3 regions of the Streptomyces sp. R35 genome follow, and region 3 is predicted to be linked to each of the others. Evidence: riboswitches for the same ligand, from Rfam matches in the RefSeq annotation. Region 3 holds a riboswitch; each other region holds the start of a gene.

The links. A riboswitch is a leader RNA that binds a small molecule or an ion and turns the genes downstream of it on or off. The one in region 3 is predicted to bind cyclic di-AMP.
Positions count from the first base shown of each region.
Region 1: it holds a riboswitch for cyclic di-AMP, as region 3 does, so the genes downstream of both, AB5J50_RS30845 (NlpC/P60 family protein) here and AB5J50_RS24300 (M23 family metallopeptidase) in region 3, are expected to answer to the same signal.
Region 2: it holds a riboswitch for cyclic di-AMP, as region 3 does, so the genes downstream of both, AB5J50_RS36790 (M23 family metallopeptidase) here and AB5J50_RS24300 (M23 family metallopeptidase) in region 3, are expected to answer to the same signal.

Region 1 is NZ_CP163440.1:6,763,711-6,771,231, reverse strand. It holds gene AB5J50_RS30860 (peptidoglycan DD-metalloendopeptidase family protein) at 1-134, shown strand, start outside; gene pcrA (DNA helicase PcrA) at 249-2,720, opposite strand; gene AB5J50_RS30850 (ScyD/ScyE family protein) at 2,796-3,878, opposite strand; cyclic di-AMP (ydaO/yuaA leader) riboswitch at 4,135-4,308, shown strand; gene AB5J50_RS30845 (NlpC/P60 family protein) at 4,316-5,482, shown strand; gene AB5J50_RS30840 (tellurite resistance/C4-dicarboxylate transporter family protein) at 5,580-6,557, shown strand; gene AB5J50_RS30835 (hypothetical protein) at 6,535-6,888, opposite strand; gene AB5J50_RS30830 (NlpC/P60 family protein) at 7,284-7,521, shown strand, end outside.
Region 2 is NZ_CP163440.1:8,137,836-8,145,356, reverse strand. It holds gene AB5J50_RS36805 (GNAT family N-acetyltransferase) at 1-2,494, opposite strand, end outside; gene AB5J50_RS36800 (HPr family phosphocarrier protein) at 2,670-2,951, shown strand; gene AB5J50_RS36795 (GntR family transcriptional regulator) at 3,170-3,865, opposite strand; gene AB5J50_RS36790 (M23 family metallopeptidase) at 4,086-4,850, opposite strand; cyclic di-AMP (ydaO/yuaA leader) riboswitch at 4,863-5,023, opposite strand; gene AB5J50_RS36785 (pitrilysin family protein) at 5,249-6,637, opposite strand; gene AB5J50_RS36780 (M16 family metallopeptidase) at 6,634-7,521, opposite strand, start outside.
Region 3 is NZ_CP163440.1:5,311,824-5,319,344, forward strand. It holds gene trmB (tRNA (guanosine(46)-N7)-methyltransferase TrmB) at 1-100, shown strand, start outside; gene AB5J50_RS24290 (PrsW family intramembrane metalloprotease) at 164-1,501, shown strand; gene AB5J50_RS24295 (aldo/keto reductase) at 1,659-2,603, opposite strand; gene AB5J50_RS24300 (M23 family metallopeptidase) at 2,769-3,809, opposite strand; cyclic di-AMP (ydaO/yuaA leader) riboswitch at 3,821-3,978, opposite strand; gene AB5J50_RS24305 (PP2C family protein-serine/threonine phosphatase) at 4,212-5,423, opposite strand; tRNA gene AB5J50_RS24310 (tRNA-Met) at 5,536-5,609, opposite strand; gene AB5J50_RS24315 (dihydrofolate reductase family protein) at 5,885-7,021, opposite strand; gene AB5J50_RS24320 (MarR family winged helix-turn-helix transcriptional regulator) at 7,094-7,521, shown strand, end outside.

The DNA of each region.
Region 1 (7,521 bases), 1.5 Mb from region 3:
GTGACCCCATCGCCTTCTCCGGGAACTCCGGCAACTCCACCGGCCCGCACCTGCACTTCGAGGTCCGCCCGGCCGGCGGCTCGGCGATCGACCCGCTGCCGTGGCTGCGCAGCCACGGCCTGGACCCGACGTAACCACCCTCGCCGTAACAACCCTCGAAGTAACAACCACCGGCATGACAACCGGGGTCATCGCCTGCGCCTGGGACCCGACGTAACAACTGCCGGGCCCCGCCCACGCCTACCGCTCTACAGCTTCTCCACCGGCGCATACCGCAGCAGCAGCCGCTTCGGCTTCGGCTCCCCGAAGTCGACCGTCGCCTCCGCGTTCGCGCCCGTCCCCTTCACGCCGACGACGGTTCCGAGGCCGAACTGGTCGTGTGTGACACGGTCCCCGACCGCCAGCGAGACCACCGGCTTCTCGGAGGCACCGCGGCGCGTCGCGAACCCGGAGGCCCCCGAGGCGGCGGACCGCGAGCGCGAGGACGACAGGGACGCCGCGATGCCCGAGGCCGGACCCGACGACACGGGAGCCATGGCACCCGTGCGCTTCCAGTCCAGGTGGGCCTCCGGGATCTCCTCCAGGAAGCGCGACGGCGGGTTGTACGAGGGCTGCCCCCACGCGCTGCGCATGGACGACCGGGTGAGATACAGCCGTTCCCGCGCGCGGGTGATGCCGACGTACGCCAGGCGCCGCTCCTCCTCCAGTTCCTTGACCTGTCCCAGCGCACGCATGTGCGGGAAGACGCCGTCCTCCATGCCGGTCAGGAAGACCACGGGGAATTCGAGGCCCTTGGCGGTGTGCAGGGTCATCAGGGTGATGACGCCGTTGCCGTCCTCCTCGTCCGGGATCTGGTCGGAGTCGGCGACGAGCGCGACCCGCTCCAGGAACGCGGAGAGCCCGCCGGACGCCGCGGCCTCGCCCGCTGCCTCGCCCTCGCCGGACTCCTGCTCGAACTCCAGGGCCACGGCGGCGAGTTCCTGGAGGTTCTCGATGCGGGTCTCGTCCTGCGGGTCGGTCGAGGCCTGCAACTCGGCGAGATAGCCGGTGCGTTCGAGGACAGCCTCCAGCACGGTGGCCGGGCCGGCGCCCGATTCCACGATCGTACGGAGGTCCTCCATGAGCGTGTTGAACCGCTTGACCGCGTTCGTCGAGCGCGCCGCCATCCCGTACGCCTCGTCGACGCGGCGCAGGGCCTGCGCGAAGCTGATCTTCTCGCGCTGCGACAGCGCGTCGATCATCGCTTCGGCGCGCTCGCCGATGCCGCGCTTGGGGACATTGAGGATGCGGCGCAGCGGGACTGAGTCCTCCGGGTTCGACAGCACGCGCAGATACGCGAGGACGTCCCGGACCTCCTTGCGCTCGTAGAAGCGGACGCCGCCGACGACCTTGTAGGGCAGGCCGACGCGGATGAAGATCTCTTCGAAGACACGGGACTGCGCGTTCGTACGGTAGAAGACGGCGACGTCGCCCGCCTTGGCCTCGCCCGCGTCGGTGAGACGGTCTATCTCGTCCGCGACGAACTGGGCCTCGTCGTGCTCGGTGTCGGCGACATAGCCCGTGATGTTCGAACCGGCGCCCGCGTTGGTCCACAGGTTCTTGGGGCGGCGGGACTCGTTGCGCTCGATGACCGCGTTGGCCGCGGACAGGATCGTCTGCGTGGAGCGGTAGTTCTGCTCCAGCAGGATCGTCGTCGCGTCCGAGTAGTCCTCCTCGAACTGGAGGATGTTGCGGATGGTCGCGCCGCGGAAGGCGTAGATCGACTGGTCGGCGTCACCCACCACGCACAGCTCGCCGGGGTCGCTGTCGGCGGGCCCCACCAGCTCCCTGACCAGGGCGTACTGCGCGTGGTTGGTGTCCTGGTACTCGTCGACCATGACGTGGCGGAAGCGGCGGCGGTAGTGCTCGGCGACGTCCGGGAAGGCGCGCAGCAGATTGACCGTCGTCATGATCAGGTCGTCGAAGTCGAGCGCGTTGGCCTCGCGCAGCCGCGACTGGTACATCGCGTAGGCCTGGGCGAGGGTCTTCTCGAAGCCGTCGGCGGCCTGGCCCGCGAAGTCCTCCTCGTCGATCAGCTCGTTCTTCAGGTTCGAGATCTTGGCGCTGAACGACTTCGGCGGGAAGCGCTTGGGGTCGAGGTCCAGGTCGCGGCAGACCAGGGCCATCAGGCGCTTGCTGTCGGCGGCGTCGTAGATCGAGAAGGAGGAGGTGAAGCCGAGCTTCTTGCTCTCGCGGCGCAGGATCCGCACACACGCGCTGTGGAAGGTCATCACCCACATCGCACCCGCGCGCGGGCCGACGAGGTGCTCGACGCGCTCCTTCATCTCGCCCGCGGCCTTGTTGGTGAAGGTGATCGCGAGGATCTGGCCGGGGTGGACATTGCGCTCGGCCAGCAGATACGCGATCCGGTGCGTGAGCACACGGGTCTTGCCGGAGCCCGCGCCGGCCACGATGAGCAGCGGGGCGCCGGAGTGCACCACGGCCGCCCGCTGGTTCTCGTTCAGCCCGTCCAGCAGCGCCGCCGCGTCCACGGCGGGCCGGGGCGCGCCGTCGCGGTAGTACGCGTCCCGGTCCGGCGGCACGTCGAACTTCCCGCCGAACAGATCGTCCGGAACGGGCTCCGGTACGTGATCGTCCTCGGGCGGCGGCGGGGGCTCTTCCTCGTGGGCCCGTGAGGGCTTGAGGTCCGCCAGGAAGCTGTCATCAAAGAGGCTGCTCATCGCTCTCCGAGTCTAGGCCGCCCCACTGACAGCCCGCCGCCACCCTGAAAACTCGACCGGAAGTGGTGACGCGGCTCAGAAGCCCAGGATCTTCCAGAGCTGTCCGCCCGGCGTCTTCTTGCCCTCCAGCACCGTTCCGTTACGGTCGGCGATCGACCAGGCCGAGACATAGACCTTGCCGTCGTACGGGTCCACGGCCACGCCCGCCGGGAACGGCACCCGCACATTCGTACGTTTCCCGTGTGCGACCTTGGTCACCAGGCTCGCGAACAGTTGGCTGACGTACAGATCGCCGCTCCGGTTGAAGGCGATGCCGGTGATCGATCCGAAGCCGCTCTTCCAGCCGAGGATCTTTCCGGTGGCCGGGTCGACCTTCCAGACGCGGGCGGTGGGCTTGGTGGCCTCGCCGTTCAGCTCGCCTGCATAGAGGCTGCCGTCGGGGCCGAGGGCCAGCGAGGTCGGGACCGACTCGTGCTTGTCGTGGTCCGGGAAGACGGTGAACGGGCGGGCCTTGCCGTCGGGCGAGACGGCCACCAGGTCGTTCCCGGCCGCGTCGGCGACGATCTTGCGGCCGTCCGCGAGCGCGAGAACGGCGTACGGGTTGGAGTCGACGGCCGTCTTGTGCGGGTTGTACCTGAGCTCGACGGCGGAGATGTCGGCGGCGATCGTCGCCTTGCCGGGGGCGACGCAGAGCAGCTTGCCGAGCTTGTTCCAGGGCGGGCCCGTGGGCACCCCGGCCTCGGGCGGGGCCCAGGTCTCGACGCCCCAGACGCTGCCGTTCAGTGCGGAGACGCCGTCCAGGCCGGTCGCGAAGCCACCGTCCTTGGCGGCGCCCGAGGGCAGCCCGTCCACCACCCGGTAGTGCTTCCAGGCGCCGCCGTCCCAGAAGACCTTGGTTACGGCGGCCGTGGTGCCGATGCAGGTCTCGTCGCTCTCAGGCCCGCCGCCGAGGCACTTCTTGCCGCCCCGGCCGGCCTCGGCGACGTACAGCTGCCCGTTGTCGTACGAGAGCTGGCGCGGATTGTCGAGGCCCGTCGCGATGACGCGGACGACGGGCTTGCCCGCGGCGTGCCCGCCGGTGGCGCTCGCGGGCGCGACGGCTCCCGTGACTGCGAGAGCGACTCCCGTGGCGACGACGAATGCCTTGCGCTTCCTCATGGCCATACCCCCCTTTACCCACCCCCACGGCATCCGACCGTGACTGGCTGGAAGGTAGCGCCCGGAACGGGGCGGACGACGCCACTCCTGACAAGTCACCACAGATCACTCCGGATTGACCGCGCGGGGTGACGCCCAGGGCAAAGGTCACGAAAATGTATCGGGCATATCGCACATCAAACTTCACACGGGCCACACGAGTTGGCTAGCGTGCCGGGCAGGCCGTTCGACCCGCACCGGCGAACATCGCCGGGCCGTGCGGCCTCCGCCGAGTTCGGCGCGCCCTCGCGGCAGCCGGAGCCGGGGACCCAACCGACCTTGGGGTGAATCGGTCCACCTGCCTTGTGGGGCAAGGACCGTAGGGCAAACCTTCCGGAACCACCCGCCCGAACCCGACAGCTAACTCGGTAGGCGGATGACGGAAGGAGTCGCCTCTCTTGGCGTCGCATCGCACACCGCGTCCTACGGGTACGCGCGTAGCAGGCATACGGACCCCCGCCGCCCTGGCGACGGCGGCGCTCACCTCGGTGGCCCTGCTCTCCCAGACGGCGAACGCCGCGCCCTCGGCCGAGCCCAGGCCGAGCCTCGAAGAAGTCGAGAAGAAGGTCAACGACCTTTACCACCAGGCCGAGTCGGCCACCGAGAAGTACAACGCGGCGAAGGAGAAGACCTCCAAGCAGCGCAAGAAGGTCGACAGGCTCCTCGACGACGTCGCCAAGCGCACCGAGAAGCTCAACACCTCGCGCGAGGAGCTGGGTTCGTTCGCGGCGGCGCAGTACCGCACCGGGGCCTCCGCCCCCGACACCGCGACCCTCCTGCTCGCCGACGACCCGCAGGACTACTTCGACCAGACCCAGCTGATGAGCCGTCTGACCACCCGCCAGAAGGCGGCCGTCGACGACTACATCACGGAGCAGGCCGCCACCACGAAGAAGCGCGCGGAGGCCTCCAAGAGCCTGCAGACGCTGACCACCTCGCAGAGCGCGCTCAAGACGTCCAAGGCAGACGTTCAGAAGAAGCTCTCCGCGGCCCGCGAACTGCTCTCGGATCTGACCGCCCAGGAGAAGGCGCGGCTCGCGGCGATCGAGAAGAAGAAGCAGGAGGAGGCCGACCGCAAAGCGGCCGAGCTGGCACAGCAGCAGGCGGCCGCGGCGAAGGCGGCGGCCGAGAAGGCGGCCCAGCAGGAGTCGTCGTCGAGCACCTCGACCGGTTCGTCGAGCTCGACCACCACCGACTCCTCGTACGCCACCAAGGCCGCCAAGGCCATCGCCTTCGCCCGCGCCCAGATCGGCAAGCCGTACGTCTGGGGCGCGACGGGCCCCGGCTCGTACGACTGCTCCGGACTCACCCAGGCCGCCTGGAAGGCCGCCGGCGTCACACTGCCGCGCGTCACAACCGACCAGGTGAACGCAGGCACGACGGTCTCCCTCTCCGACGCCCAGCCCGGCGACCTGGTCTTCTTCTACGACGACGTCAGCCATGTGGGTCTCTACATCGGCAACGGCATGATGATCCACGCGCCGAAGCCGGGTGCGTACGTCCGCGAGGAGTCGATCTACTACGGCGGGACCTCGATCATCCACAGCGTGGTGCGTCCTGCGTAACGCGTTCTTGCGGGCCACGCGCGCGTGAGGCTTGTCATCGGCCACGCGCGCGCGTGCCCCGCGGGCAACCGGCCCGAAGATCCCTAGCATCGGCCCCATGCCAGCAGCCGTCTCCCCGCTCCGCACCTGGTGGGCCCAGCGGCCGCCCGCCGCCGGTGCCGCCGTCATGGCCACCGGCATCATCTCGGTCGGGCTGCATCTGACCGGCTACGAGACCCTGTCCCGCATCGCGCTGGCCCTGACGTCCGCCGGCTGGCTCGCGCTCGCCGCGGACTTCGTCGTCCGGCTGGTGCGGGAGCGGGAGCGGTGGGTGGAGGAGGCGGGCACACCGGCCGGGCTCACCGCCGTCGCGGCGACCACCGTGCTCGGTACGGGGCTGTCAGCACTGGGGTGGCAGGGGCCGGCCGAGGCCCTGCTCGCGCTGTCGGCCGTCCTCTGGCCGGTGCTGCTCCTCAACGTCATACGGCACTGGAAGCGCCGTATGACGGGAGTCGTGTTCCTCGTGTGTGTGGCCACGCAGGGGCTCGCGGTGCTGGGCGCCACGCTCGCCGCGGCCGTGGGCCCGGAGTGGCTCGCGCATACGGCGCTGGTGCTGTTCTGGCTCGGGATCGCCCTCTACGGGGTGGCGCTCGCGCACTTCGACCTCAGGGAGGTGGCCCGGGGCGCCGGGGACCACTGGGTCGCGGGCGGCGCGCTCGCCATCTCGGCGCTGACCGGGGCCAAGCTCATCGCCGCGCGCCACGTGAACCCGTACCTGTGGAACAACGACGACCAGGGCGTCCTGCGCGCCGTGACCGTCGCGCTGCTGGTGCTCGACCTCGCCTGGTACTGCGTCCTCGCCGTCGCGGAGCTGGTGTGGCGTAGACCCCAGCACGACGTACGGCGCTGGGCGTCCGTCTTCCCGATGGGGATGACGGCGGTGGCGACCCTGTCGGTCGCGACCGCCCTCGACGTCCCCTGGCTCAAGGGGCCGGGGCAGGTGCTGCTGTGGATCGCGGTGGCGGCGTGGCTGGCCGTCGCGGCGGGAGCCGTGCGGTCGTCCGCCGTGGCCATCAGGTCCAGAGCACCGCGATGAAGATGTTCGCGGTGGTCAGCAGCCCGACGAGCCCGAAGAGGCCCTTGTCCACCTTCTCGTCGTCCCGCTTCACATAGACGAGCCCGAGGATCACGATCAGCAGGGCCAGCTTCACGCCGATCTTGATGGTGTTGACCGTGTTGTCGTCGGCCTGGTTGAGGCCGACCAGTACGACGCCCGTGACCAGCATGGTCAGCGCGCCATGCAGCATCGCGGGGACGAAGCGGGCGGTGCCCTGGCCCATCGCCTTCATCTGGGTGAGGAAGCCGCCGAGAAGCGAGGCGATGCCGATGATGTGCAGGCCGACGAAGAGATGGATGAGTACGTCCATGACGCCGGAGCCTAATCGGACGCCCGAGTCCCCCTTGTCACCGGCCCACCCCTTGTAACCCCTAGCACCCGGGCAACCCCGGTTTCCCCGGATTCGCGGCATCGGTCATCGCACTGCGTGAAGTCGGCGACGCCAGGCGGGGATCACGGTCACATACGGTCACTGGCCGATCCAGTGGCGACAGTTCCGCACATGGCGTTACCAACGCCTCACTCCCAGGTTTAGCGTCCTCCACCAGGTGACCGGCTCCCCACCGCCGCCCGGGCCAGGGGCGGCAGCCGGCCACCACCGCCGAGAAGGTCCGGCGGCGGCTCGCTCCCCCTGTGTGGGCCGCCGCCGGACGCGTCACCTAAACCGCGCTCCCCTCGCGGTCGTACCGAAGGATGTGGGCCCTCGTGGCAGCGCACCGCAAGCCCAAACCGCGCTCGCTCGGCGGAAACACGGCCCGCACAGCCGCCACGATCGCCCTCGCGGGCGCGGCGACGGCGACCGGCTTCGACGGGACCGGGCACGCCGAACCGCAGCTGTCTCCGGCACAGGTGAAGGCCAAGGTCGACAAGTTGTACGAGGAGGCGGAGGTCGCCACCGAGAAGTACAACGGCGCCAAGGAGAAGGCCGACAAGGCGGAGGAGC
Region 2 (7,521 bases), 2.8 Mb from region 3:
CGAACAGCTCGGTCAACTCCGCGTACGCCCGCTGCAGTTGCTCCTCGTCGGCAAGATCCAGCCGTACGCCGCCCAGGTCCGCGCGGTGCCGCAGATGCGGGGCGGTGGTCTTGAGGGCCACGGGGTAGCCGAGGGCGCCCGCGGCCGCCACGGCGTCGTCCGGCGTGGGCGCGGGCAGGGCACGGCGCACGTCGATGCCGTACCGCCCGAGCAGCACACAGGTCTCCTCCGTGCCGAGGGTCAGCCCATCGCCCCGTGCGAGCAGCCCGTCGATCTGCCCGGCGGCCGCCTTCTCGTCGATGTCCTCGAACTCGGGCACCTTGCCGGGCTCAGCTGCGTCGCGCCGCCACTGGGCGTATCGGACGGCTTCGGCGAGAGCGCGGACGGCTCGTTCGGCGGCGGGGTAGGCGGGGATGAGACGGGAGTCGGGAGGGGTCGCGCCGGGGGCGGGCGGGACCGCACCCGAGTCGGGCGGGGTGGCGCATACGGCGGGGGGAGGCGCCGTTTCCGAGGCGGTTACAGCTCCGACGCCGGCTGCGGCTCCCGCTTCCCCGGTGGGCAGTCGTTCCGCAGGGCGGAACGGGTGGGCACCGCCTACAGCGCCGGGTGCCGTCGCAGGACCCTGTGGTGCAGTGCTGGCAGCGGCCGACAACGCCTCCGCCAACCCGCCCAGCTCCACGTGCACCACCAGCACTGGCTTGGCCGGAGCCGCCGCGGCGGCGGACCGGAGCGCCTGCGCCAAGGCTTCATCGGCAGCCGACGTCTCCCCCACCGCCGGAATGGCGGTCACGACAACGGCGTCGCACCCGTTGTCGTCCAACGCCCGCGCCAGCGCCTCGCGAAAGTCCTCCGCCGACGCCGCCGTCGTCAGATCCAGCGGCGGCAGCGGCCGCAGGCCTTGGGCCAGACACGCGTCGTACGTCAGCAGCCCCAGCGACTCCGAGTTCCCCAGGATCGCCACCCGGGGCCCAAGAGGGAGCGGCTGGCGTGCCAGCAGAAGCCCCGCATCGACGAGCTCGGTGATCGTGTCGACCCGGATCACCCCGGCCTGCCGCAGCAGCGCCGACACGGTGGCGTGCGGCAGCCGCGTGGCCCGTACGGCATGTCCCTGGGGAGCCGCCCCGCCATGGCGCGCCCCCTGGACCACGACGAGTGGCTTCGCCGCGGCCGTGCGCCGTGCGAGGCGGGTGAACTTGCGCGGGTTGCCGATGGATTCGAGGTACATCAGGACGACGTCGGTGTCCGGGTCGTCGTACCAGTACTGAAGTACGTCGTTGCCGGACACGTCCGCCCGGTTCCCGGAGGAGACGAAGGTGGACACACCGGTCACGCCCGTGACACCGCCACCGCGCCGGTGCAGCCGGGACAGCAGGGCGATCCCGATCGCGCCGGACTGGGCGAACAGGCCTATCCGTCCGGGGCGCGGCATCTCCGGGGCGAGCGAGGCGTTGAGCCGCACGTCGGGGGACGTATTGATGACCCCGAAGGCGTTCGGCCCGATGATGCGCATCCCGTACGTACGCGCCTGGCGGACGAGTTCGCGCTGGCGCTCGCGCCCCTCGGGGCCGCTCTCGGCGTACCCGGCGGAGACGACCACGAGCCCCTGCACCCCGTGCTCGCCGCACTCGGCGACAACCTCGGGGACGTACGGCGCGGGCACGGCGATGACGGCGAGGTCGACGGGATCGTCGATCTCGCGGATGGAGCGGTACGCGGGGACTCCGTCGAGTTCCTCCTCCTGGAGCGCCTTGTTCACCGCGTACAGGCGGCCGGTGAATCCGGCGTCACGGAGGTTGGTGAGGACGCTGCGGCCGACGCCGCCGGGTGTGCGGCCGGCGCCGATGACGGCGACGGAGCCGGGCGCGAGCAGCCGCTGCACGGACCGGGCCTCGGCGCGCTGCTCCCGCGCGCGCTGCACGGCGAGCGAGCGGTCGGTGGGTTCGAGGTCGAACTCCAGGCGTACGACGCCGTCCTCGAAGTGCCGCTTCTGCTGGTACCCGGCGTCCGTGAACACCTTGATCATCTTGGTGTTGGCGGGCAGCACCTCGGCGGCGAAGCGGCGGATGTCACGCTCGCGCGCCACGGCCGCGATGTGTTCGAGGAGGGCCGAGGCGACGCCGCGTCCCTGGTGGGCGTCCTGTACGAGGAAGGCGACCTCGGCCTCGTCGGCGGGCGCGGAGGCGGGCAGGCCGTCGGCATTAATCCGGTCATAGCGTACGGTGGCGATGAACTCGCCGCCCACTGTGGCCGCGAGACCCACCCTGTCCACAAAGTCGTGGTGCGTGAAGCGGTGGACGTCCTTGGCGGACAGGCGCGGATACGGCGCGAAGAAGCGGTAGTACTTCGACTCGTCGGACACCTGCTCGTAGAAGCTGACCAGGCGCTCGGCATCATCAACGGTGATGGGCCTGATGCGTGCGGTGCCGCCGTCGCGCAGCACCACGTCGGCCTCCCAGTGAGCGGGGTACTCGTGCCGGTCCGACGAGGTCTGCATGGGCCCCAGAGTACGGCTCGCGTCCGACAACGGCGCGAGGCAGTCTGTGGAGGACGGAAGTCGGACCGAGGCCGCGGTCCGACGTCACTCCGGACGGGACGAAGTGCCGCCCGGGCATGCTTCACGTTATGGGACACTGGTCTAGACAACCCTGAACACTGAAGGGCAGCATCACATGGCTGAGCGCCGCGTCAACGTCGGCTGGGCTGAGGGCCTCCACGCCCGTCCCGCCTCCATCTTCGTCCGGGCCGCCACGGCCTCCGGCATCCCCGTGACGATCGCCAAGGCCGACGGCAACCCCGTCAACGCGGCCTCCATGCTCGCGGTCCTCGGCCTGGGCGCCCAGGGCGGCGAGGAGATCGTCCTCACGTCCGACGCCGAGGGTGCGGAAGCCGCCCTCGACCGTCTGGCGAAGCTGGTCGCGGAGGGCCTTGAGGAGCTCCCCGAGACCGTCTGAGCATCACGCGCACCGTGCGGCGGAGCCGCGTCACCCCACCCCGGGCGGCGCGGCTCCGCCGCTTTTCGGTACACCGTCCAGGAATTCTCTGCGCGCCACCCGCACACCTCGCGCCGCACACACGGAAATAGCGCGCGCCGGAATTCACGGCACGCGAAAAGAGGGGCAACAGAAATAGACCCCCTGCCGAATATCCCTCTTTGTATACGGCGCCCTTGTTAATGCCGCAGGCCCGTCATGTTTACGGGATGTTGCGAAGTCCTCACACGTTCCGGACGATCTCCGCCGCCGGGAAACCGGAGCCGGTGCGCGGCCGAGGCGCGCTCGGTATGCAGGGCCGTGATCGCCCTGGCCCGCTCGCTGTCGCCGCGCGCGACCGCGTCCACGATGCCGCCGTGCTCCGCCCAGGACTCCGCGGGGTTGGCCGGCGCCTCCACCGCGTACATCCAGGCGATCTTGTGCCGCAGCTGGCCGAGCGTGGAGGTCAGCGCGGGGCTTCCGGAGGCCTGCGCGAGGGTCTCGTGGAACCAGCCGCCCAGCGAGCGCAGATCCTCGCTGTGGCCCCTCCTGGCCCGCTCCTGACCCAGCCTGACCAGGCCTCGGAGCACCTTGAGGTGGGCCTCGGTACGGCGCTGCGCGGCCCGTGCGGCACCCAGCGGCTCAAGGAGCATGCGCATCTCGAGCAGGTCGGAGGCCTCCAGCTCGGTGGGCTCCGCGACGCACGCACCCGCGTGCCGCCGGGTCACGACGAAGCCCTCGGCCTCCAGCGTGCGCAGCGCCTCGCGCACCGGGACGCGCGAGACGCCATAGCGACGCGCGAGCAGTTCCTCGGTGAGCCGGCTCCCTCGCTCGTAGACACCCGCGACGATGTCGTCACGGATCGCCGTGCATACCGAGTGCGCCGGAATACGCATGACCGGACCTCCGCTTTAATCCCCGCGAAACGCCATCGATTGACGCTTGTTCAGTGACTCTATTGCAGGGAGCCGGAATTTCCGATGGCAGACCGAAATCCAGGGATATTTTTTGGACAGACGGCCGTGCGAAACGACGATGCCCCGGCTCGGCGGGCCGGGGCATCGGAAGTGGTGGAGATCTGATGAAGCGGTCGTCAGACGTTCACGCCGCCGAACGTCAGACGTTCACGCCGTGCGAGCGAAGGTACGCGACGGGGTCGATGTCCGAGCCGTACTCCGCGGTCGTACGGGCCTCGAAGTGGAGGTGCGGCCCGGTGGTGTTGCCGGTGGCCCCGGAGAGGCCTATCTGCTGACCCGGGGTGACCGTCTGGCCCACGGAGACGCCGATCGACGACAGGTGGCCGTACATCGTGTACGTGCCGTCGTGCATCTTGATGACGACCTGGTTGCCGTAGGCGCCGCCCCAGCCGGCGGTGACGACCGTGCCGGAGCCCACGGAGTGCACCGAGGTGCCGGACGCGGCGTGGAAGTCGACGCCGGTGTGGCTGCCGGAGGACCAGAGGCTGCCGCCGGCCTTGTAGCCGGTGGAGATGTACGAGCCGGTGATCGGCACGACGAAGGTGTTGAGGCGCTTGCGCTCGGCGGCGCGGGCGGCGCGCTCCTTGGCCTCGCGCTCCTTCTTCGCCTCCTCCGCGGCCTGCTTACGGGCGGCCTGCTCGGCAGCCTTCTTCGCGGCGGCCTCGTCGGCGGCGCGCTGCTGGGCCGCGGCCTGGGCGTCGATCTTCTCGGCGAGGGAGTCGCCGATGGTGATGACGGGGGTGAGCCCGGTCTGCTCGACGGAGGACTCCGCGGCGAGCGCGGGGGCGGCCAGGGTTCCGATCACACCGGTGGTGGCGAGCGCCGCGACGCCGACGGCGTTCGTGGTCGTGCGCTGCACGCGGCTCGGGCGACGGTGCTTCCCTGTGCCACAGGTGAACGCCATGTAGGGGCTGATCCTTTCCTTCCTTCTCGCCTACCGGGTTAGCTGACGGGTTCGGAGCAGGAAGGTCTCCTACGGACCCCCTCCTGGGAGGGCGTCCGATTCACCCCAGGGACTACGTGTGGGTCCCCGGCTCCCCTGGCTCGCGCCGTACGGGGACTCGGCGATGACTGTCCGGTGCCGCGGGCGCGGCGCACTGCCTGACGAACAGCCGCACCGACGCTAATCGGGACATCTTTCAATCGACAAACGGATCACGGCTTTTGTAGCGCATGCCACAGGGCAGACAGGCAACCTCCCTACCAATACGGACATCTTGGGGATGAAGTCCGGACAAAAGAAGACCCAGGTGACTCTTCAGTCACCTGGGTCCTCAGGGAGTGGCTCTGTTCCGCTCTGCTCTACTCGGCCCGGACGACAGTCACTTCACCGATTCCGAGGGCTGTGACGGGCTCCTCGATCTGCGCGGCGTCGCCCACCAGGACGGTCACCAGACGGTCCACCGGGAAGGCGTTCACGGCGGCCGCGGTGGCCTCCACGGTGCCGGTCGCGGCGAGCTGCTGATACAGCGTCGCCTGGTAGTCGTCCGGCAGGTACTGCTCGACCTGGTCGGCGAGCGTGCTCGCGACGGCTGCCGCGGTCTCGAACTTGAGGGGCGCCACGCCCACCAGGTTCTGCACGGCGACATCGCGCTCGGCGTCCGTCAGGCCCTCGGCGGCGAGGGTGCGCAGCACCTTCCACAGGTCGTCGAGCGCCGGACCGGTGTTCGGGGTGTCCACGGAGCCGCTGATGGCGAGCATCGCGACGCCCGTGCCGTCCGGCGCGGCGCGCAGCACCTGGCCGAACGCCCGCACACCGTAGGTGTATCCCTTTTCCTCGCGCAGGACACGGTCCAGGCGCGAGGTGAGGGTGCCGCCGAGGCAGTACGTGCCGAGCACCTGGGCGGGCCACACGCGGTCGTGCCGGTCGGCGCCGACACGGCCGATGAGCAGCTGTGTCTGGACGGCACCGGGCCGGTCCACGATGATCACGCGGCCGGTGTCGTCGGCGGTCACCGGCGGCACGGGACGCGGCTCGGCGGACGAGCCGGTCCAGGAGCCGAGCGTGTCGGCGAGCAGCGCGTCGAGGTCGACACCGGTGAGGTCACCGACGATGACCGCGGTGCCCGTCGCGGGGCGAACATGCTTCTCGTAGAAGGCCCGTACGGCCGCCGAGTCGATCTTCTGGACGGTCTCCTCGGTGCCCTGGCGCGGGCGCGACATGCGCGCCGTCGCCGGGAACAACTCCTTGGAGAGCTCCTTGGCGGCGCGGCGGGCCGGGTTGGCCGCCTCGTGCGGGATCTCGTCCAGGCGGTTGCGGACCAGTCGCTCCACCTCGCTGTCCGCGAACGCCGGTGCCCTCAGGGCGTCGGCGAGCAGACCGAGCGCCTTGGGGAGGCGCGAGACGGGGACTTCGAGGGACAGGCGTACGCCGGGGTGGTCGGCGTGTGCGTCGAGGGTGGCGCCGCAGCGCTCCAGCTCGGCGGCGAACTCCTCGGCGGAGTGCTTGTCGGTGCCCTCGGAGAACGAGCGCGCCATGATCGTGGCGATGCCGTCGAGGCCCGCGGGTTCGGCCTCCAGCGGCGCGGCGAGGATCACCTCGACGGCGACGACCTGCTGGCCGGGGCGGTGGCAGCGCAGGACGGTCAGACCGTTGTCGAGCGTGCCGCGCTCGGGCGACGGGAAGGCCCACGGCCTGGCCTCGCCGGCCTGGGGCTGCGGGTGGAAGTCCATGGTGGCGAGCTCGGTCACTTCGCCGCCTCCTCGTCGGTGTCTTCAGCGGCGTCGGTGTCTTCGGCGGTTTCGGGGGCGGTGGGTTCGTAGACGAGCACCGCGCGGTTGTCGGGGCGCAGGCGGGCCTTGGCGACCTCCTGGACCTCCTCGGCGGTGACGTCGAGGACGCGCTGCACGGCGGTCAGGGCGAGCTGCGGGTCACCGAACAGGACGGCGAACCGGCACAGTTCGTCGGCACGGCCCGCGACCGTGCCGAGCCGGTCCAGCCACTCGCGCTCCAACTGGGCCTGGGCGCGTTCCATTTCCTCGGCCGTGGGGCCCTCCTCGGCGAACCGGGCGAGCTCCTCGTCGACGGCGGCCTCGATGACCGGGACCTCGACATCGCCGGACGTCTTCACGTCCAGCCACCCCAGGGAGGGCGCTCCGGCCAGGCGCAGCAGGCCGAACCCGGCCGCGACGGCGGTGCGGTCGCGGCGTACGAGCCGGTTGTAGAGCCGGGAGGACTCGCCGCCGCCGAGGACGGTGAGCGCCACGTCGGCCGCGTCGGACGCGCGCGTGCCGTCCTCCGGGAGCCGGTAGGCGGCCATCAGGGCGCGCGCCGGGACCTCTTCCTCGACGACCTCGCGCAGCTGCTCGCCCATGATGTCGGGCAGCGAGCCGTCACGCGGGGCGGGCTTGCCGTCGTGCCCGGGGATGGAGCCGAAGTACTTCTCGACCCAGGCGAGCGTCTGCCCCGGGTCGATGTCGCCGACGACCGACAGCACCGCGTTGTTGGGCGCGTAGTAGGTGCGGAAGAACGCGCGGGCGTCCTCCAGGGTGGCCGCGTCCAGGTCCGCCATCGACCCGATCGGGGTGTGGTGGTAGGGGTGGCCCTCGGGGTACGCGAGCCCGGTCAGCTTCTC
Region 3 (7,521 bases):
GGGCCAGGGACTGGACAAGGGTCATGTGGTGAACGACCTCCTGTTCCGGCGCGTACAGCACCTCGTGCACCACCAGGACCAGCAGTCCAGCGGCGACTGAAGCCCCGCACACGGCACCAGGCGCCGTCGCGGGCTGCGCCCCTGTCTCGTTAGGGTCAATGCCGTGGCCACCTGTCCCCCGTACCCGACGCACCCCAGCGGTCCCGCCGGCGGTGCGCTGCGGCACGCGCACTGGTGGCAGCGGAAGCCGGTGCGCTACGGCGCGCTGATCACGCTGCTCGCGATATCGGGGCTCGTGATCCTGGCCCTCGTCCGCGAACAGACCGGCACCGAGGGCTTTCTGGTGGGCCTCGGCCTCGCCGTGTTCCCCGTGCCGCTGCTCGTCGCCGCCTTCCGGTGGCTGGACCGGGTCGAGCCCGGGCCCTGGCGGAACCTGCTCTTCGCCTTCGCCTGGGGTGCCTGCGCGGCCGCGCTGATAGCGATCGTCGCCAACAGCTTCGCGACCAGATGGATAGCGACGGCGACCGCCGACCCGTCCAGCGCCGACACCCTCGGCGCGACCGTCATAGCGCCGATCGTGGAGGAGTCCGCGAAGGCCGCCGCCGTGCTGCTGGTCTTCCTCTTCCGCAGACGGGACTTCACCGGGATCGTCGACGGTGTCGTCATAGCCGGGGTCACCGCCACCGGCTTCGCGTTCACCGAGAACATCCTCTACCTCGGCACCGCCTTCGGCACCGACCAGCTCAGCGGCGAGCGCGGGCTCGCGTCCGTCACCGCCGCGACCTTCTTCGTCCGCGTGGTGATGTCGCCCTTCGCGCACCCGCTGTTCACCGTGCTGACCGGCATCGGCTTCGGCATCGCGGCCATGTCCGCCGAACGCCGGCATCTGCGCCGCGTACTGCTGCCGCTGGGCGGGCTGCTGCTCGCCATGGGCATGCACTCCGCCTGGAACAGCTCGTCGAGCTTCGGGGAGTACGGGTTCTTCGCGGTGTACGCCGCGTTCATGGTGCCCGCTTTCGGGCTGCTGACCTGGCTGGCCATCTGGACGCGACAGCGGGAGCTGCGCACCGTGCGCGCGGAACTGCCCGCGTATGCCCTCGCCGGGTGGCTGACCGCGCCGGAACCGTACGTCCTGGGGTCGATGCGGGCGCGGCGGCTCGCCCGTGAGTGGGCGGGACATCACTTCGGGAAGGCCGCGGGGCGCTCGGTCGCGGAGTACGAGGCGTACGCGACCTCGTTGGCGTTTCTCCGTCATCGGGGGCGGCGGGGGCGTGCGGGGGCCGACTTCGTCGTACGGGAGCGCGAGTTGCTCGACGAGCTGTGGCGCCGCCGGGACATCGCCCGGCCGGCCCTGGCGTACGCGGCCCGGGCGACGGCTCCGGTGGTCCCGGTACCCCCGCCGTGGCCCGTACACGGCTACGCGTACACCTACGGCCAGCCCTACACCCAGCCCTACGGACCTGCGGCCCCGTATCCCGCGTACAACCCGTACCGCTCGTAGTTTCCTCGCCCCCGCCGCCCCTACCCGTCCCATCCTTCTGGGGCTCCGCCCCAGACCCCGTAGGCCGGTTCGTCGGCTGCGGGCCGGTGGGGGCCGTTCGCGCAGTTCCCCGCGCCCCTAAAAGGGGCGCGGGGAACTGCGCGAAAGCCGGGAGCTGCTACGCCGAGGCCTCCGTCAGCTTCCCGAGGTCGCCGTCCGTCAGGACCAGGTCCGCCACCCCCAGCAGCGCCGGCAACTGCTCCACCGTCCGCGCCGAAGCAATCGGTGCCGCGACCGTCGGCTGGGCGGCCAGCCACGCCAGCGCGACCGTGGCCACCGGGACCTCGTGGGCCTGGGCAACCTCGTCGAGGGCGGCCAGGACCCGGACACCGCGCTCGGAGTCGAGGTGGCGTGCCGCGCCCGCGGAGCGAGGCGAGTCGACCGTCGCGCCCGGGCGGTACTTGCCGGTGAGGAAGCCGGAGGCGAGCGCGAAGTACGGGACGGCGGCGAGGCCGGTGCGGGAGGCGAGATCCTGGAGCGGGCCCTCGTAGGTGTCGCGCGAGACGAGGTTGTAGTGCGGCTGGAGGGCGACGTACCGCGCGAGGCCCTCGCGGTCGGAGAACTCCAGGGACTCCTGGAGCCGCTCGGGCGAGATGTTGGAGGCGGCGATGTGGCGTACCTTGCCGGCCTTCACCAGTTCGTCGAGCGCACCGATGATCTCCTCGACCGGCACCTCCGGCTGGTCGAAGTGCGTGTAGTAGAGGTCGATGTGGTCGGTGTCCAGGCGGCGCAGGGACGCCTCGGCCGCGGCCTTGATGTTGGCGCCGGACAGCCCCGGGAACTCGGGGTGCTGGCTGACCTTGGTGGCGACCACGATGTCGGAGCGGTTCCCGCGTGCCTTGAGCCACTTGCCGATGATGGTCTCGGACTCGCCGCCCTTGTTGCCCTCGATCCACGACGAGTACTGGTCGGCGGTGTCGAGGAAGTTGCCGCCGGCGGCCGCGTACGCGTCGAGCACGGCGAAGGACTGTGCCTCGTCGGCGGTCCAGCCGAACACGTTGCCGCCCAGGGAGAGCGGGAAGACCTCGAGGTCGGACGAGCCAAGCTTGCGGAGAGAAGTCATGATCAGCTTCAACGCCCGCACGGGATGACTGTATTCCAGACAAACCGGACCGGCAGCCCTGACGTCGGGGGGTTGTCGTCAGGACCGCCGGGGATCAGGAAAAGAACGGCGCCGGCCTAAAAAGAAGCCGACTCCAGGAGAAGCCGGCCTCAAGAGGAACCGGTCTCAGGGATTGAGCCCCTTGCTGAGCAGCCACGCCATCGGGTCGATCGCGGTGGCGGCGCCGTCGGGGTGGACCTCAAGGTGCAGGTGCGGCCCGGTGACATTGCCCGTCGCGCCCACGCGCCCGATGACGTCGCCCGTGGCGACCTTCTGCCCCACGCTGACGCTGATCGACGACTGGTGGCAGAACCACAGCTCCGTACCGTCGTCGAGGGTGAGGATCGTGCGGTAGCCGTACGCGCCCGCCCAGCCCGCCTCGGTGACGGTGCCGCTGTGGATCGCCTTGATCAGGGTGCCGGTGGGCGCGGCGAAGTCGAGGCCCGTGTGGTAGCCGGAGGACCACATGGAGCCGGCGTCGCCGAAGCGCCCGGTCAGCGTGTACGAGGAGGTGGGCAGCGAGTAGCTCTTGGCGAGCTCGGCGAGACGCTTGGCCTCGGCGGCCTGCCTGGCTTCCTCGTCCGCCTTCTTCTTGGCGGCGGCGGCCTTGGCCTCGGCGTCGTCCTGCTGCTTGGCGGCGAGCGCGACGGCCTGCTTCGCGGCGGCGGCCTCGGCGGCCTCCTGGGCCGCGCTGTCGACCTGGTCCTGCTGCGACTCGGCCTGCTGGATGATGCGGGCGCGCAGCGCCTCACCCGCGTCGGTGCTGCCCTGCGCGGTGTCGGCGCTGGTCAGGCCGGCGGTGGTGAGCGGGGTGGAAGAGCCCTTGGGCGTGGCGGAATCGCCGTCGGATATCAGGGCCTTGGCGGATTCGGTGACCGACGACAGGTCGGGCAGCGAGATCGACACCGGCGGCTTGCCGGGCGCCGCGGTGGCCATGCCACCCGCGCCCACGGCGGCTATGACGCCGACGCCGAGAACCGTGGAGCTGCGGGCGAGTCCCCCACCGCGCTGCTTGCTGACGCGGTGCCGGCCGCGAACGGGACGGACGGAATCCTCAGTGGGGTTCCACTCCTCCCAAGGCCCCTCGTCGTTGCCGTAGGCGTAGCCGAAGGGCTGTGTGTCGTTCGGCGCGAACGAGGTTGGCTGGGCAGGCCGGTTGGACGCCACGTGGGCGCACTCCTTTCCTTCCTTCTCGCCTACCGGGTTAGCTGACGGGTTCGGAGCAGGAAGGTCTCCTACGCGCGTATACCTGTCGTGTTCCCACGACGGATTACGCTCGATTCACCCCAAGTTGGTGGTTCCCCGGTTCCCTTGCGGGATTCGGCGCGTGCGCACGGAGCCATCTCTTGTGACGGCTGGGACGACCGCGCTGCGTTATCGAACGTTAATAGACCCGGGTACCGGATTCCAAGCTGTTCGGACTGATCGTTAACGCTTTTGGCCAGGACTTTGGGGTCACCACTGGCGTAAACCGGGCGAGTTGACCACGCTTCATCGACGTCGATTCAGCTGATGGTGTGTCAGCTGTTATGCGGAGGGACACCGTCCGATCACCCCTTGTGACAACGATCAAGAACCCCCCTCGGCCAACTCCCCCGGACGCCGTACGGCGAGCAGCGCCATGTCGTCCGTCAGGGCGCCGCCCGTGTGCCGGCGGACCTCCTCGGCCAGGGCGGTCAGCAGAGCGTCGGGCCCGGGGAAGGCGCGGCCGACGAGACGCGGGGCGGGATCGTAGAACTCCCCGCGCTCGTCGCGGGACTCGGACAGGCCGTCGGTGTGGAGGAGCAGCGTGGCTCCCCGCGGGAATACGGCCGCCACCGCCCGGTCGGGCCAGGTGCCCAACTCGCCCATGCCGAGCGGCAGCGCGGGATCCTCGGTGGCGAGCGCGACGAGCGTGCCGTCCGCGTGCAGGAGCAGCGGCGGGGGATGGCCGCGGTTGACGATCCGTACGACGTCCGCGTCGTGCGGGATCTCCGCGAGTACGGCCGTCGTGAACCCCTCGAAGGCGTCCAGGCCGTCCCGCCGGGTCCCCTCGCGGGCCAGCGCCCGCTCAAGACGGCAGGCGACCGCCTCCAGCGTCGCCTCCTGCTCGGCCGCCTCCCGGAACGCCCCGATCACCACCGCTACGGCGGCCACCGCGCCCATCCCCTTCCCGCGTACGTCGCCCACCACCAGCCGTACGCCGTGCGGGGAGTCCTGCACTGCGTACAGATCGCCGCCGATGAACGCGTCCGCCTGCGCCGCCTCGTACCGCGCCGCGACCTCCAGACCGCCGATCCGCTCCTCGGGCTCCGGCAGCACCGCGCGCTGCACGGACTCGGCGATCTCGCGGACCGAGGCGAGCCGTTCGTCGCTGCGGCGGACGAGGATGTTGATGAGCACGGCCAGGACGGCGGCCGTGGCCACGGTGGCCGATTCGGTGACCGAGTCGACGTTCAGGACGATGTCGAGCTTGAGGTGGACCGCGAAGACGGCGGCGAGGGCGAGGATGCCGGTGAGGACGGTGCCGCGCAGTGAGTAGAGGGGCGCGGCCACGAGGGGGGCGGCTGTGAAGAGGGGGGCCGCGGTGAAGTCCGACGGGGTGACGTAGTCGTAGACCGCTCCGACGGCGATGAGCAGTGCGGGAAGTGTCCGGACGAAGGCCCGTGCGTTCGAGATCCTGCGGCGGGCCGGGTCCGTCGGGACGGGGGTGGCCCCCGGGGCGGGATCGGGCGCGGGTACGGGTACGGGGCTGTCGGTCCGCTGCTCGTCTGCTTGCTGCCCCACTCGTTCAGGGTTCATGGAGTGAGGGGCCGGGGCGAGCGGTGTGGACCGACCGGGGGACGTGGGACGCAGGTCCGCATGCACCAAGGGCCGGAACTCGTGAATCCGAGTTCCGGCCCTTGGCCTTCAGTAGCGGGGACAGGATTTGAACCTGCGACCTCTGGGTTATGAGCCCAGCGAGCTACCGAGCTGCTCCACCCCGCGTCGTTAAAACCAGTGTACGCCATCCGCGGGACCCCCAGCACCCACGTTCCCCAGCACCGGTTTCTCGCCCCCCGAGCCCCGCTTAAAAGATTGCGCAGTTCCCCGCGCCCCTAAAGACAAAAGACGGGGGCGGCCTGGACGCTTTTAGGGGCGCGGGGAACTGCGCGAGCAACCCCCACCGGCCCGCAGCCGACGAACTACCCCCGGGGGTCGAAGGGGCAGAGCCCCTGGGGATGGGACGGGTAGGGGCGGCGGGGGCGAGGAAACCGCCGGGCCTAGCCCAAGAGGTGACGGTTGGGGGCGGTCGCGCGTTGCTCGTACTCCGGGAGTACGACGACATCGGCACCCTCGGCTGCCAGCAGCGCGTTACCGTCGGCGCCGGCGACGAACGTGTCCGGCTCGCGCCAGGCGGTGACAACCCGCCGTACCCCCGCGTCGAGAATCAGGCGGGCACACGGCGCGGGCCGGGAGGCGCGGCGGGCGCACGGCTCCAGACTGCTGTACACCGTGGCGGAGCCGAGACGCGGGTCGGCGGGGTCGATCTTGGCGAGCGCCGCCTCCTCGGCGTGGACCACGGAATCGTCCCCCTCACGGGAGTGGCCCCGGGCCAGCTCGGTCCCGTCGGCGGCCACGACCACCGCCCCCACACTGAACGCGGTCTCCGAGGGCGGACACAACTCCGCCAGCTCACACGCGAGCCCCAGCCAGTGCCGGTCCGCGGCCGAGGCGAGCCCCCCGACACCGGGCGCCGTGGGGACGTACCGGATGAGGACGACGTCCCCGACGGGCCGTGTTTCCACCAGCCGCATCCGCCCGGGGGGATACGCCCCGGGCCCGAACAGCCGCGGCGCGTCCACCTCCCCCACGAACAACGGCGCGACGGCGAGCTGCAGCTCGTCGGCGAGCCCCTCCCGCATCAGCTGGGTGTGCACCCGCCCACCCCCTTCGACCATGAGGCGCCGTACACCTCGTACGTCATGAAGGTGTTCGAGGAGGACACGCCAGTCGAGATCGGGCCCGGTCGACACCACCTCGACACCGAGGCCGTGCAGGAGGTCGGAGGCCTTCGCCGCGCCCTCGTCCGTCGTATAGATGACCTTCTCGCCGCCCGTGTGCCAGAACTGCGCCGCCGGGTCGAGGTCGCCGGACCCGCTGACGGTGACCTTCAGCGGGTACTCGGGGCGTCCGGAGGCGATCCGCGCGGCTCGCCGCTCGGCCGAGTTGACCAGGAGCCGCGGATTGTCCGAGCGGAGCGTGCCCGCGCCGACCAGGATCGCGTCGCTGGACGCCCGTACCTCGTCGACCCGGTCGAAGTCGGCGGCGCCCGAGAGCAGCAGCCGCTCGGGGCCGGTGTCGTCCAGGAAGCCGTCGAGGGAGACGGCGGCGGACAACAGGACGTAGGGGTGGGGCATGGGGCGCACCCTCCAGCTCCGAGCTCTAGGCTCCTAGTGGTTCAACTTTTAAACAGTACCTAGACTGGCGGCATGACGACCCGCTGGCTCTCGCCCGCCGAACAACGCGCCTGGCGCTCGTTCATCGCCGCCTCCTCGCTCCTGGAGGACACGATCGACCGGCAGCTCCAGGCGGATGCCGGCATGCCGCACCTTTACTACTCCATCCTGGCCATGCTCTCCGAGGCACCGGACCGGCGGCTGCGGATGACCGACCTCGCCGAGATCCTGAAGATCACCCGAAGCCGGCTGACGTACGGCGTGACCCGGCTGGCGAACGACGGCCTGGTACGCCGGGAGGGCTGCCCCAGCGACAAGCGCGGCCAGGTCGCGGTGCTCACGGACGAGGGCATAGCCATCCTGGAGCGGGCGGCGCCCGGCCATGTGGAGCAGGTCCGGGCGGCACTCTTCGACCATCTGACCCCGGAGCAGGTCGGACAGCTGGAGGAGATCTCCGCGAG